2 regions of the Allobosea sp. OAE506 genome follow, and region 2 is predicted to be linked to the other one. Evidence: predicted binding sites of a transcription regulator. Region 2 holds the regulator's gene; the other holds the start of a gene.
The links. Region 2 encodes LexA, which represses DNA repair genes until DNA is damaged. Its sites were predicted from a motif close to TGTTCNNNNTGTGTTCNG; they were not measured.
Positions count from the first base shown of each region.

Region 1: ABIE41_RS12030 (DUF3072 domain-containing protein) is a predicted target of LexA. The motif match lies at 2,836-2,853, and genes of this name have one in related genera.

Region 1 is NZ_JBEPOB010000001.1:2,453,937-2,458,993, forward strand. It holds gene ABIE41_RS12000 (DUF4160 domain-containing protein) at 1-185, shown strand, start outside; gene ABIE41_RS12005 (DUF2442 domain-containing protein) at 182-457, shown strand; gene ABIE41_RS12010 (SRPBCC family protein) at 569-1,051, opposite strand; gene ABIE41_RS12015 (ArsR/SmtB family transcription factor) at 1,048-1,392, opposite strand; gene ABIE41_RS12020 (LysE family translocator) at 1,527-2,138, shown strand; gene ABIE41_RS12025 (secondary thiamine-phosphate synthase enzyme YjbQ) at 2,144-2,566, shown strand; gene ABIE41_RS12030 (DUF3072 domain-containing protein) at 2,574-2,825, opposite strand; gene ABIE41_RS12035 (HlyU family transcriptional regulator) at 2,941-3,228, shown strand; gene ABIE41_RS12040 (type 1 glutamine amidotransferase domain-containing protein) at 3,326-3,886, shown strand; gene ABIE41_RS12045 (MFS transporter) at 4,081-5,057, shown strand, end outside.
Region 2 is NZ_JBEPOB010000001.1:3,592,097-3,597,153, forward strand. It holds gene trpD (anthranilate phosphoribosyltransferase) at 1-332, shown strand, start outside; gene trpC (indole-3-glycerol phosphate synthase TrpC) at 340-1,152, shown strand; gene moaC (cyclic pyranopterin monophosphate synthase MoaC) at 1,149-1,646, shown strand; gene ABIE41_RS17435 (molybdopterin molybdotransferase MoeA) at 1,646-2,857, shown strand; gene lexA (transcriptional repressor LexA) at 2,968-3,708, shown strand; gene ABIE41_RS17445 (ComEC/Rec2 family competence protein) at 3,721-5,052, opposite strand.

The DNA.
Region 1 (5,057 bases), 1.1 Mb from region 2:
ACCAAGGCCATGAGGCCTTGATAGCAATCGAGAATGGTGACCTCATTGCCGGCGCTATGCCACCCGCTGCCTTGCGGCTGCTGCGGGGCTGGGTTCGACGGCATCGGAGTGAGTTGCTGTCGAATTGGGAGCGTGGGAGATTGCGGCAGCCGTTCGAGGCCGTGCCGGGAGCCGATGTCGAATGATCGAGCTGATCAAAATCATTGAGGTCAAGGCGCTCGATTTTCCCCGTTTTTGGGTGAAGTTCTCAAACGGCCGGGAGGGCGTTCGCGATCTGAACGACGTTCTCGCCGAAGGTGGGCCGATGGTGGAGCCCCTTCGCGATCCGGCGCTCTTCTGCCGGTTGTTCGTCCAATGCGGCGTACCGACCTGGCCTAACGGCTTCGATCTCGATGCCATAGCCCTGCATGACGAGATGCTGGCGGCCGGATCGCTTCAGCCGCCTCGGGCGGCCTGAACGAGCGAAGCGTTTCCGAGCCAGGATAACGTTGCTGCCGGGCGAGCGGGACGCCCGGCGACGATCGGTTACCTGAGGGGAGCGAGCGCCCGCCGCACGGCGGCCCGTCCCTCACATCCCCTTCATCAGCGCCACCAGCTGATCGAGTGCCGTGCCCCAGCCCTGCTGGAAGCCCATTTCCTCGTGCTGCTTCTTCGCGGCTTCGTCCTTGTGCAGGGCGCGGGCCGTGTAGAGCGTTCCGGTCGCGGTCGGCTCGATGGCGACCGAGGCGGTCATGAAGCCGGAGCCCAGCGGGCGGTAGCCGGGGCCGAGCGCGTCGGTGAAGACCAGCAGCGTCCGGGGAATCACGGCGAGAAAGCAGCCGGTGCTGTCGTTCTTTTCGCCGTTGGGACCCTCCATCACGGTGCGGAATTTGCCGCCCGGGCGCAGGTCGATCTCGCAGTCGGTGGTGCGCCAGGGGATGGGCGTGAACCACTGCTTCAGCAGGGCCGGCTCGGTCCAGGCGCGCCAGACCAGTTGCGGCGGCACCGCGACCTCGCGCTTGAGTTCGAGATCGAGCGCCGGGTCGAAGGTGGCGGCGGGCAGGGTCGTCATGGGCGTTCCTCGTCGTTGTTCAGGTGCAGGACGAAGGCGTCGAGCTGGTCGAGGCGCTGCGTCCAGAGGCTGCGCTGGGCCTCCAGCCAGGTTTCGGCGGCGGCGAGAGGTTCCCGGCGCAGGGAGCAGGTGCGGACGCGCCCGGATTTGGCCGTGGTGACGAGCCCGCTCTCCTCCAGCACCTTGAGGTGCTGGAGGAAGCTCGGAAGCGCCATCTCGAAGGGCCGGGCGAGTTCGCTGACCGAGGCCGGCCCTCGCCCCAACGCCTGCACCACCGCGCGCCGGGTCGGATCGGCCAGGGCACGGAAGGTGTCGTCGAGGGTGGGGAGCGTCGCGGACATGGGGCGATCCAAGCGGAGAAAAATACTTAGGTCAATACCTAAGTTTTGTGGTCTGACGCGGATTGCGGGGAGACGGGCTTGATCCCGGCGGTGGCTTGCGGCTTGCTGGCCGCTGCTCCGTGGAGGCTGCCGCCATGTCGCCCGAATTCCTGCTGACCTCGCTGATCGTCGTCGCCTCGCCGGGCACGGGCGCGATCTACACCATCGCGGCGGGGCTCACCCGGGGCTCGCGGGCGAGCCTGCTCGCGGCCTTTGCCTGCACGCTCGGCATCGTGCCGCATCTCTTGGCGGCGATGCTGGGGCTGGCGGCGCTGCTGCATGCGAGCGCGCTCGCCTTCGCGGTCGTGAAATATGCCGGCGTCGCCTATCTCTTGTTCATGGCCTGGCAGACGCTGCAGGAGCATGGCGCGCTCAGCGTCGAGACGAAGGCCGATCCGCGCTCGGCCTGGCGGGTTCTGCGCGACGGCGTCGCGATCAATGTCCTCAACCCCAAGCTCTCGATCTTCTTCGTCGCCTTCCTGCCGCAGTTCATCTCGGCCGGCGAGGCGGCGCCGCTGGCGCGCATGCTCGAACTGTCGGGCGTGTTCATGGCGATGACCTTCGTGGTCTTCGCGCTCTACGGCCTGTTCGCGGCGGCGATGCGCGACAAGGTGGTGACGCGGCCGGCGGTGATGGCCTGGCTGCGGCGGGGCTTCGCGGCGGCCTTCGTCGCGCTGGGCGCCAAGCTCGCCGTGACCGAGCGCTGAGCGCCATGGCGGTGCAGACGCTGCTGGCGATCGCCACGCGCGGTCCGGGGCTCTACGAGTTCACGCGCGAGGTGGCCGCCTTCGTCGCCGGGGCCGGAATCGAGACCGGGCTGCTGACGCTCTTCGTGCGCCATACCTCCTGCTCGCTGCTGATTCAGGAGAATGCCGACCCGGATGTGCGCGTCGATCTCGAGGCCTTCTTCCGCCGGCTCGTGCCCTCCGCCGACGATCCGGCAATGGATTATCTCGTCCATCGGGCGGAGGGGCCCGATGACATGCCCGCCCATATCAAGGCGGCGCTGACGCCCGTCTCGCTCTCGATCCCGGTGATGGGCGGGCGGCTCGCGCTCGGCACCTGGCAGGGTATCTACCTTTTCGAGCACCGCGCCCGGCCGCATCGCCGCGAGGTCGTGCTGCATCTGGCCTGAGGCGTCCTCATCCCGCCAGATCCGCCTTCAGCGCATCGATCCGTTTCGACGCTTCGGCCTTGCTCAGATCCTCGGCGAAGTCTTCGGGCCGCTGCGTCTGCTCGGACAGGGTCTTGAGATAGGATGTCTGCGCGCCCGTCATCGGGTCGTCGCCTGACACCCAGTCGGCGGGATCCTTCTGCGTGTTGTCCGGCGGGTTCGGGTCGCGCTTGGGGTTGTCGTCCAGCGGGCTGGCGTGTTCGTCGGTGTGGCTCGTCATGATGCGTCTCCGTTCCTATTTTGTTCACTGACAACGAGCCGCGCGCCGACGGGTTCCCCATCGCGCCGCAATCTGGGAGAAGGGGCGCGGCGCCCGATGGATCAGGAGACAGGCCATGTCGTTTCTCAAGAAGCTCTTCGGCGGCGGCCAGGCGGCCGAGGCCAAGCCGACGGGCCCGCTCAAGACCATCGAGCACAACGGTTTCACCATCCATGCCACGCCCTATCAGGAGGGTGGCCAGTGGCAGCTGTGCGGCGTCGTCGAGAAGACGGTCGAGGGGGAGCTGAAGAGCCATCGCTTCGTCCGGGCCGACCGTTTCCCCGGCAAGGACGAGGCCGTCGATTTTACCCTGATCAAGGGCCAGCAGCTGGTCGATCAGGCGGGCGAGAGCGTCTTCCGCTAGGGTCCTCGGCGGGGGAGCGACGCAAGACCGCAGGAACGGACGCGCCTGGCGCGGGTTGTCGAGGCATCATCCTCAACCCGAACAAGGAGGGCGCCCCATGAGCGACCTGTCAGGCAAGACCATCCTCATCCTCGCCACCAACGGCTTCGAGCAGTCGGAGCTCGACGTCCCGCATGCCAAGCTGAAGGAAGCCGGCGCGACCGTGCACATCGTCGCGCCCGAGGCCGGCGAGATCACCGGCTGGGACCAGAAGGACTGGGGCCGGGCCGTGAAGGTCGACAAGACCCTCGCGGAAGTCAGCGCCGATGCGTATGACGCCATCGTCCTGCCCGGCGGGCAGATGAACCCCGACACGCTGCGCGGCACGCCCGAGGCGCTGACGCTGATCAAACGCTTCTTCGAGCAGGGCAAGGTTGTTGCCGCCGTCTGCCATGCTCCCTGGCTGCTGATCGACACCGGCATCGCCAAGGGCCGCCGCCTGACGTCGTACAACACGATGAAGCAGGACATGATCAATGCCGGCGCGCTGTGGGAAGACAGCGAGGTCGTGACCGACAAGGGCGTCGTCACCTCGCGCAAGCCCGACGATCTGCCGGCCTTCGTCGCCAAGATCATCGAGGAGATCAACGAAGGCCGCCACGAGCGCCGCGCCGCCTGATTTCGCAGGCCGCCTCCGGGTGGCCAGCGATCCGGCCCGGGCTCTCGTCCCGGGCCCCGTTCAGGGCGGAGTCGCGGCACGGCTCCGCCTTGAGCGCCGACCGGGTCCGATCTGCGCGAGCTTGCCGCCGCGCGGCGGACTGCCTACTCCTCGGTGAAGAACGTCTGCCCTGCGAGCAGGCGCGCCGAGGAAACATGTCCACCGACGAATCCCGCTACGCGCCCGATTCCTCCTATGCCTGGCTGCGGCTGGCCGTGTCGCTTCTGGTCGGCACCGCAGCCTGTGTCGGCACCTGGTCCGTCGTCGTGGTTCTGCCTTCGGTGCAGACCGAATTCGGCACGCTGCGCGCCGGGGCCTCCCTTCCCTATACCTGCGTGATGCTGGGCTTCGGCTTCGGCAACATCGCCATGGGCCGCATCGCCGACCGTTATGGCATCATCGTGCCGATCGTGGGCGGCGCCCTGCTGCTCGGCAGCGGCTATATCCTCGCCGGGATGGCGCAGTCGCTCTGGCAGTTCGCGCTCGTCCATCTCTTCCTGATTGGCGTCGGTGGCGGGGCCGGCTTCTCGCCGCTGATCGCGGATCTCTCGCATTGGTTCCGCAAGCATCGCGGGCTCGCCGTAGTCTTCGGAGCCTCGGGCAGCTATCTGGCGGGGGTGATCTGGCCGCAGGTGATCACCTGGGGCGTCGCCAGCCATGGCTGGCGCGCGACCCATATCGGCATCGGGCTCGCGGTCATGGCGATCATGCTGCCGCTGGCACCGTTCTTCCGCCGCCGGCCCTCCGCCGCGACCATCGCGGCGCAGGAGGCGGCGAGCACCAGCGCGCGCGGCGATCTCGGCCTCTCGGCCAGCCAGCTGCAGTGGCTGCTCGCGATCGCGGGCTTCTCCTGCTGCGTCGCCATGGCGATGCCGCAGGTCCACCTCGTCGCCTATTGCAGCGATCTCGGTTACGGCGTCGCCCGTGGCGCCGAGATGCTCTCGCTGATGCTGGCGCTCGGCATCATCAGCCGCATCGGCTCCGGCTTCGTCGCCGACCGCATCGGCGGCACGGCGACGCTGGCGATCGGCTCGCTGATGCAGGGGCTCGCGCTCTTCCTTTATCTCTGGTTCGACGGGCTGACCTCGCTCTTCATCGTCACCGGCATCTTCGGCCTGTTCCAGGGCGGCAT
Region 2 (5,057 bases):
TCACCACGACGGGGCCGACCCGCGTGGTCTCTTTGGACAACGGCAAAATCGAGAGCTTCCAGATCTCGCCCGAGGATGTCGGGCTGGCCCGCGCGAGGCCGGAGGATCTGCGCGGCGGCGAGCCGGCGCAGAACGCCGAGGCGCTGCGAGCGGTGCTCGACGGGCAGAAGACCGCCTTCCGCGACATCGCCGCCTTCAACGCCGCGGCCGCGCTGCTGGTCGCCGGCCGGGCGGGCGATCTGCGCGACGGCTTCGCGCAGGCGAATGCAGCGCTCGACAGCGGCAAGGCGAAGGCGACGCTCGCCGCCCTCGTCTCCAGTTCGAACGCGTGAGGGCCCGATGAGCGACATTCTCGCGAAGATCGAAGCCTATAAGCGCCAGGAGATTGCGGCCGCCAAACTGGCGATCCCGCAGGACCAGATCGAGCGGCTGGCGCGCGATGCCGGCCCGACGCACGGCTTCGCCGAGGCGCTGGCCTCCCAGCACGCCGCCGGCCACCCGGCGCTGATCGCCGAGATCAAGAAGGCCTCGCCCTCCAAGGGGCTGATCCGCGCCGACTTCGACCCGCCCGTGCTGGCGCGCGCCTATGCCGCTGGCGGGGCCGCCTGCCTCTCCGTTCTGACCGACGGCCCCTCCTTCCAGGGCCGTCCGGAATTCCTGCTGCAGGCGCGCGCGGCGTCGGGGCTGCCCGTGCTGCGCAAGGATTTCCTCTACGATCCCTATCAGGTCTACGAGGCGCGGGCCTGGGGCGCAGACTGCATCCTGATCATCATGGCCGGCGTCGACGACGCCACGGCGCGCGCGCTGGAGACCACCGCCTTCGACCTCGGCATGGATGTGCTGGTCGAGGTCCATGATGACGTCGAGCTCGACCGGGCGCTCGCGCTGAAGAGCCGCCTGCTCGGCATCAACAACCGCGACCTGCGCGATTTCACCGTCGATCTCGCTGTGACCGAACGTCTCGCGCCGCGCGTGCCGGCCGACCGGATCGTCATCAGCGAGAGCGGCATCTTCAGCCACGCCGATATCGGCCGGCTGAACGGCGCCGGCGTCCGGACCTTCCTCGTCGGCGAAAGCCTGATGCGGCAGGCCGATGTGACGGGTGCGACCCGCGAGCTGCTAACCGGCCGGGCCCAGGAGAGCGCCGCGTGAGCGGGCTCAGCCATCTCGACGCCCAGGGCCAGGCGCATATGGTCGATGTCGGCGACAAGGCCGAGACCTCGCGCACGGCCATCGCGGAAGGCTGCGTTGTGATGCAGCCGCAGACGCTGGCGATCGTGCGCGCCGGCGACGCCAAGAAGGGCGACGTGCTCGGCACGGCGCGGCTCGCCGGCATCATGGCCGCCAAGCGCAGCCATGAGCTGATCCCGCTCTGCCACCCGCTGCTGATCACCAAGATCGCGGTCGATCTCGCGATCGACGACGCGCTGCCCGGCATCCGGGTGCGCGCCGAGGTCAAGGTCAAGGGCCAGACCGGCGTCGAGATGGAGGCGCTCACCGCCGTCAGCGTCGCCTGCCTGACCGTTTACGACATGGTCAAGGCGGCCGACCGCGGCATGCGGATCGAGGGTATCCGGCTGATCCACAAATCCGGCGGCAAGTCGGGCGTGTTCGAGGCTGACGTCACCGCCAGGGGACAGGGCTGATGGCCCTGACGCCGGTCCCCGTCGCGCTGCGCGCGCTGCTTGACAGCGTGCCTGGTCCAACGCCCATCGAGACGCTGCCGCTGGCGCAGTGCGCCTGGCGGGTGCTCGGGTCCGACATCGCGGCGCTGCGGACGCAGCCACCCTTCGCCAATTCGGCCATGGACGGCTATGCGGTGCGGGCGGACGATCTCACGCCCGGGACCGAACTGCGCGTTCTCGGCGAATCCGCGGCCGGGCGCTCCTTCGGCGGCAGCGTGGCCGCCGGCGAGGCGGTGCGCATCTTCACCGGCGCGCCGATCCCCGAGGGCGCCGACACCATCCTGATCCAGGAGAACGCCGACGGTGTCGGCTCGGCCGCGATCACCGTCCGCGAGGGCGCGCCGAAGGGCAAGTTCATCCGCAAGGCCGGGCTCGACTTCAGCCTGAACGACAGCCTGCTCGCCACCGGGACCCGCCTCGACAGCGCCGCACTCGGGCTCTCCGCCGCTGCGGGCCACCCGGCGCTGCCGGTGCGCCGCAAGCCGCTGGTCGCGATCCTCGCCACCGGCGACGAGTTGGTGCTGCCGGGCGAGACCGTGGGGCCGGACCAGATCGTCGCCTCCAACTCCTTTGCGCTCGCCGCTTTGGTCGAGCAGGCTGGCGGAACCGCGCTCGATCTCGGCATCGCACGCGACGACCATGCCGACCTCGCCGAACGAATCGGCCGGGCGCGGCAAGCCGGTGCCGATGTGCTGGTGACTTTGGGCGGCGCCTCGGTCGGAGCGCATGACCTCGTCCAGGAGGCGCTGAAGCGCGCCGGGATGGATCTCGGCTTCTGGAAGATCGCGATGCGGCCGGGCAAGCCGATGATGACAGGCCGGCTCGGCCCGATGGTCGCGATCGGCCTGCCGGGCAACCCGGTGTCCTCGATCGTCTGCGGACATCTCTTTGTCGTCCCGGTGGTCGAGGCCCTGCTCGGCATGCCCTCGCCCGAGCGCGACCGCAGCGAGCCCGGGCTGCTGGGGCGCGACATGCCCGCCAATGACGAGCGCGAGGATTATCTGCGCTCCAGCCTGGTGCTGACCGACTCGGGCTGGGAGGCCACGCCCTTCGAGCGGCAGGATTCCTCGATGCTCGGGTTGCTCGCCCAGGCGCAGGCGCTGGCGATCCGCACGGTCTTCGCGCCGGCCGCCGCTAAGGGCGATCCCTGCCGCTTCATCCGCCTGCGCTGAGGGGCGACACGGGCACGTCGGCTTGCGGAACACAACGCGAACGGGTATGGTGTTCGTGATTTGTTTCGAATCTGCGGTGATCGGCAGATTTCAGAGCGCCGGCGGGGATCATGCTGACACGCAAACAGTTCGAACTGCTTCGTTTCATACAGGAGCGACTGCGCGAAAGCGGCGTTCCCCCCTCCTTCGACGAGATGAAGGATGCGCTCGACCTCAAGTCGAAATCCGGCATTCACCGCCTGATCATGGCGCTCGAGGAGCGCGGCTTCATCCGCCGTCTTCCGAACCGGGCGCGGGCGCTCGAAGTGATCAAGCTGCCCGACGGTGCCGGCGGCGGGCTGCAGCCCGGTGCGCGCCGCTTCAACCCCTCGATCGTCCAGGGCGGGCTCGGCAAGGAGACGCCGCCGGCCAAGGACGGGCTGCCCGGCCGGGTACGGCCGGTCGAGACGGCATCGGAGGATGCCCGCAACACGATCGCGATCCCTGTCATGGGCCGCATCGCCGCGGGCACGCCGATCTCGGCGATCCAGAGCCGCAGCCACAGCGTCGCGCTGCCCGCCGACATGCTGGGCTCGGGCGAGCATTTCGCGCTGGAGGTCCGTGGAGACTCGATGGTCGAGGCCGGCATTCTCGACGGCGACACAGTGGTGATCCGCCGCCAGGACACCGCCAACACCGGCGATATCATCGTCGCGCTGATCGACGACGAGGAGGCGACGCTGAAGCGGCTGCGCAAGCGCGGCTCCTCGATCGCGCTGGAAGCGGCCAATCCCGCCTATGAGACGCGCGTGCTCGGCCCCGACCGGGTCAAGATCCAGGGCCGGCTGGTCAATCTGATGCGGCGCTACTGACCGGCAGCCGCCTTAAGGGAGGCGCTCGGCATCGGGCGCGTCCTCGCCCGGCGGCGGCGGAGCTGTGCTCGCGGGTGTTGGCGCGGGCTGGGGACGACGGCGGCTCCAGGGCCGTTCGCCGGTATCCTGTGCCGCGAGGTTTTGCCAGCCAGACCTGGTCTTGACGAGTGCGGTCGCCCCGTCGCGTAGCAGCGCCATCCTGTCGATCAGCCGCGCGCGGCAGGTCGCGGTCCAGGGGATCGGTGTCACCACCACATCGGCGCGGCGACAATCCTCGATGATGGCGAGCCGGTCCTGCGCATAGGCGATACTGTGCCCCTCCTTCGTCGTCATGACGCAGCCGCGGGCATCGCAGGCCGCGCCCTTGCGCAATGAGGGATCGTCGGGCTGGCGGCCGTCGCCATCCGCCGTCAGCCATTGCTGCATGACGAAGCGGCTCGGCTTGCCTGCAATGACCAGCAGGCCGTCCCTGCCGCGCACCGCGATGCCCGAGCCGTCGCGCTCGATCAGGATCGCCGGCTTGTCGGGTTTGGCCGCAACGGCGACGCCTGTGACCAGCGGCAGGATGGCCAACAGGCGCAGCTTCGTCGTCCACAGCGTCGCCCAGAGCAGCGCGGCGGCAAAGCAGCCGAGCGCGGCCGGGCCGAAGGCCGCCAGCACGAGGGTCGAGTGGTCGATGGTCGCGACCCAGTGCGCCAGCTTCAGCACCACCTCCGAGGCCATGCCCATCAGCCACCAGGCCGGCGCGTCCAGCCCGAAGGGATAGGCGAGCACGCCAAAAACGGCGGCCGGCATGACGAAGAGCGAGACGAAGGGCAGCGCCAGCGCGTTGCCCAGCAGGCCGAAGGGGTTGAAGGTCTGGAAATGATAGGCGCCGAAGGGCGCCGTCGCCGCCGTGGCCAGCAGGGTCGTCACGATGATGCCGCTGGCGGCGATCCAGAGCGGGCGCAGCGGCCAGGGCAGTGCGGGTGGCGGCTGCAACCGGCCGCGCTCCTCCCAGCGCTCGGCAAAGGCGATCAGCGCCGCGACCGCGCCAAAGGACATCTGGAAGCTCGGCCCCAGCAGCGCCTCGGGCTCGCGCAGCAGAACGATCATCGCGGCGAGCGCGAGATTGCGCATGCTCAGCGCCGGGCGATCGACGAGGATCGCGCCCAGCATCACCAGCGTCATGATCAGCGAGCGCACCGTCGCAACCTCGGCACCCGAGAACACACAATAGGCGACCGAGCCCGCCATGGCCGCGAGCGCGGCGATCTTCTTGACAGGCAGACGCAGCGCCAGCGTCTGCGAGAGGGCGAGCAGCGCCCGCACCAGCCAGAAGATGGTCCCGGCGGCCAACACCATGTGCA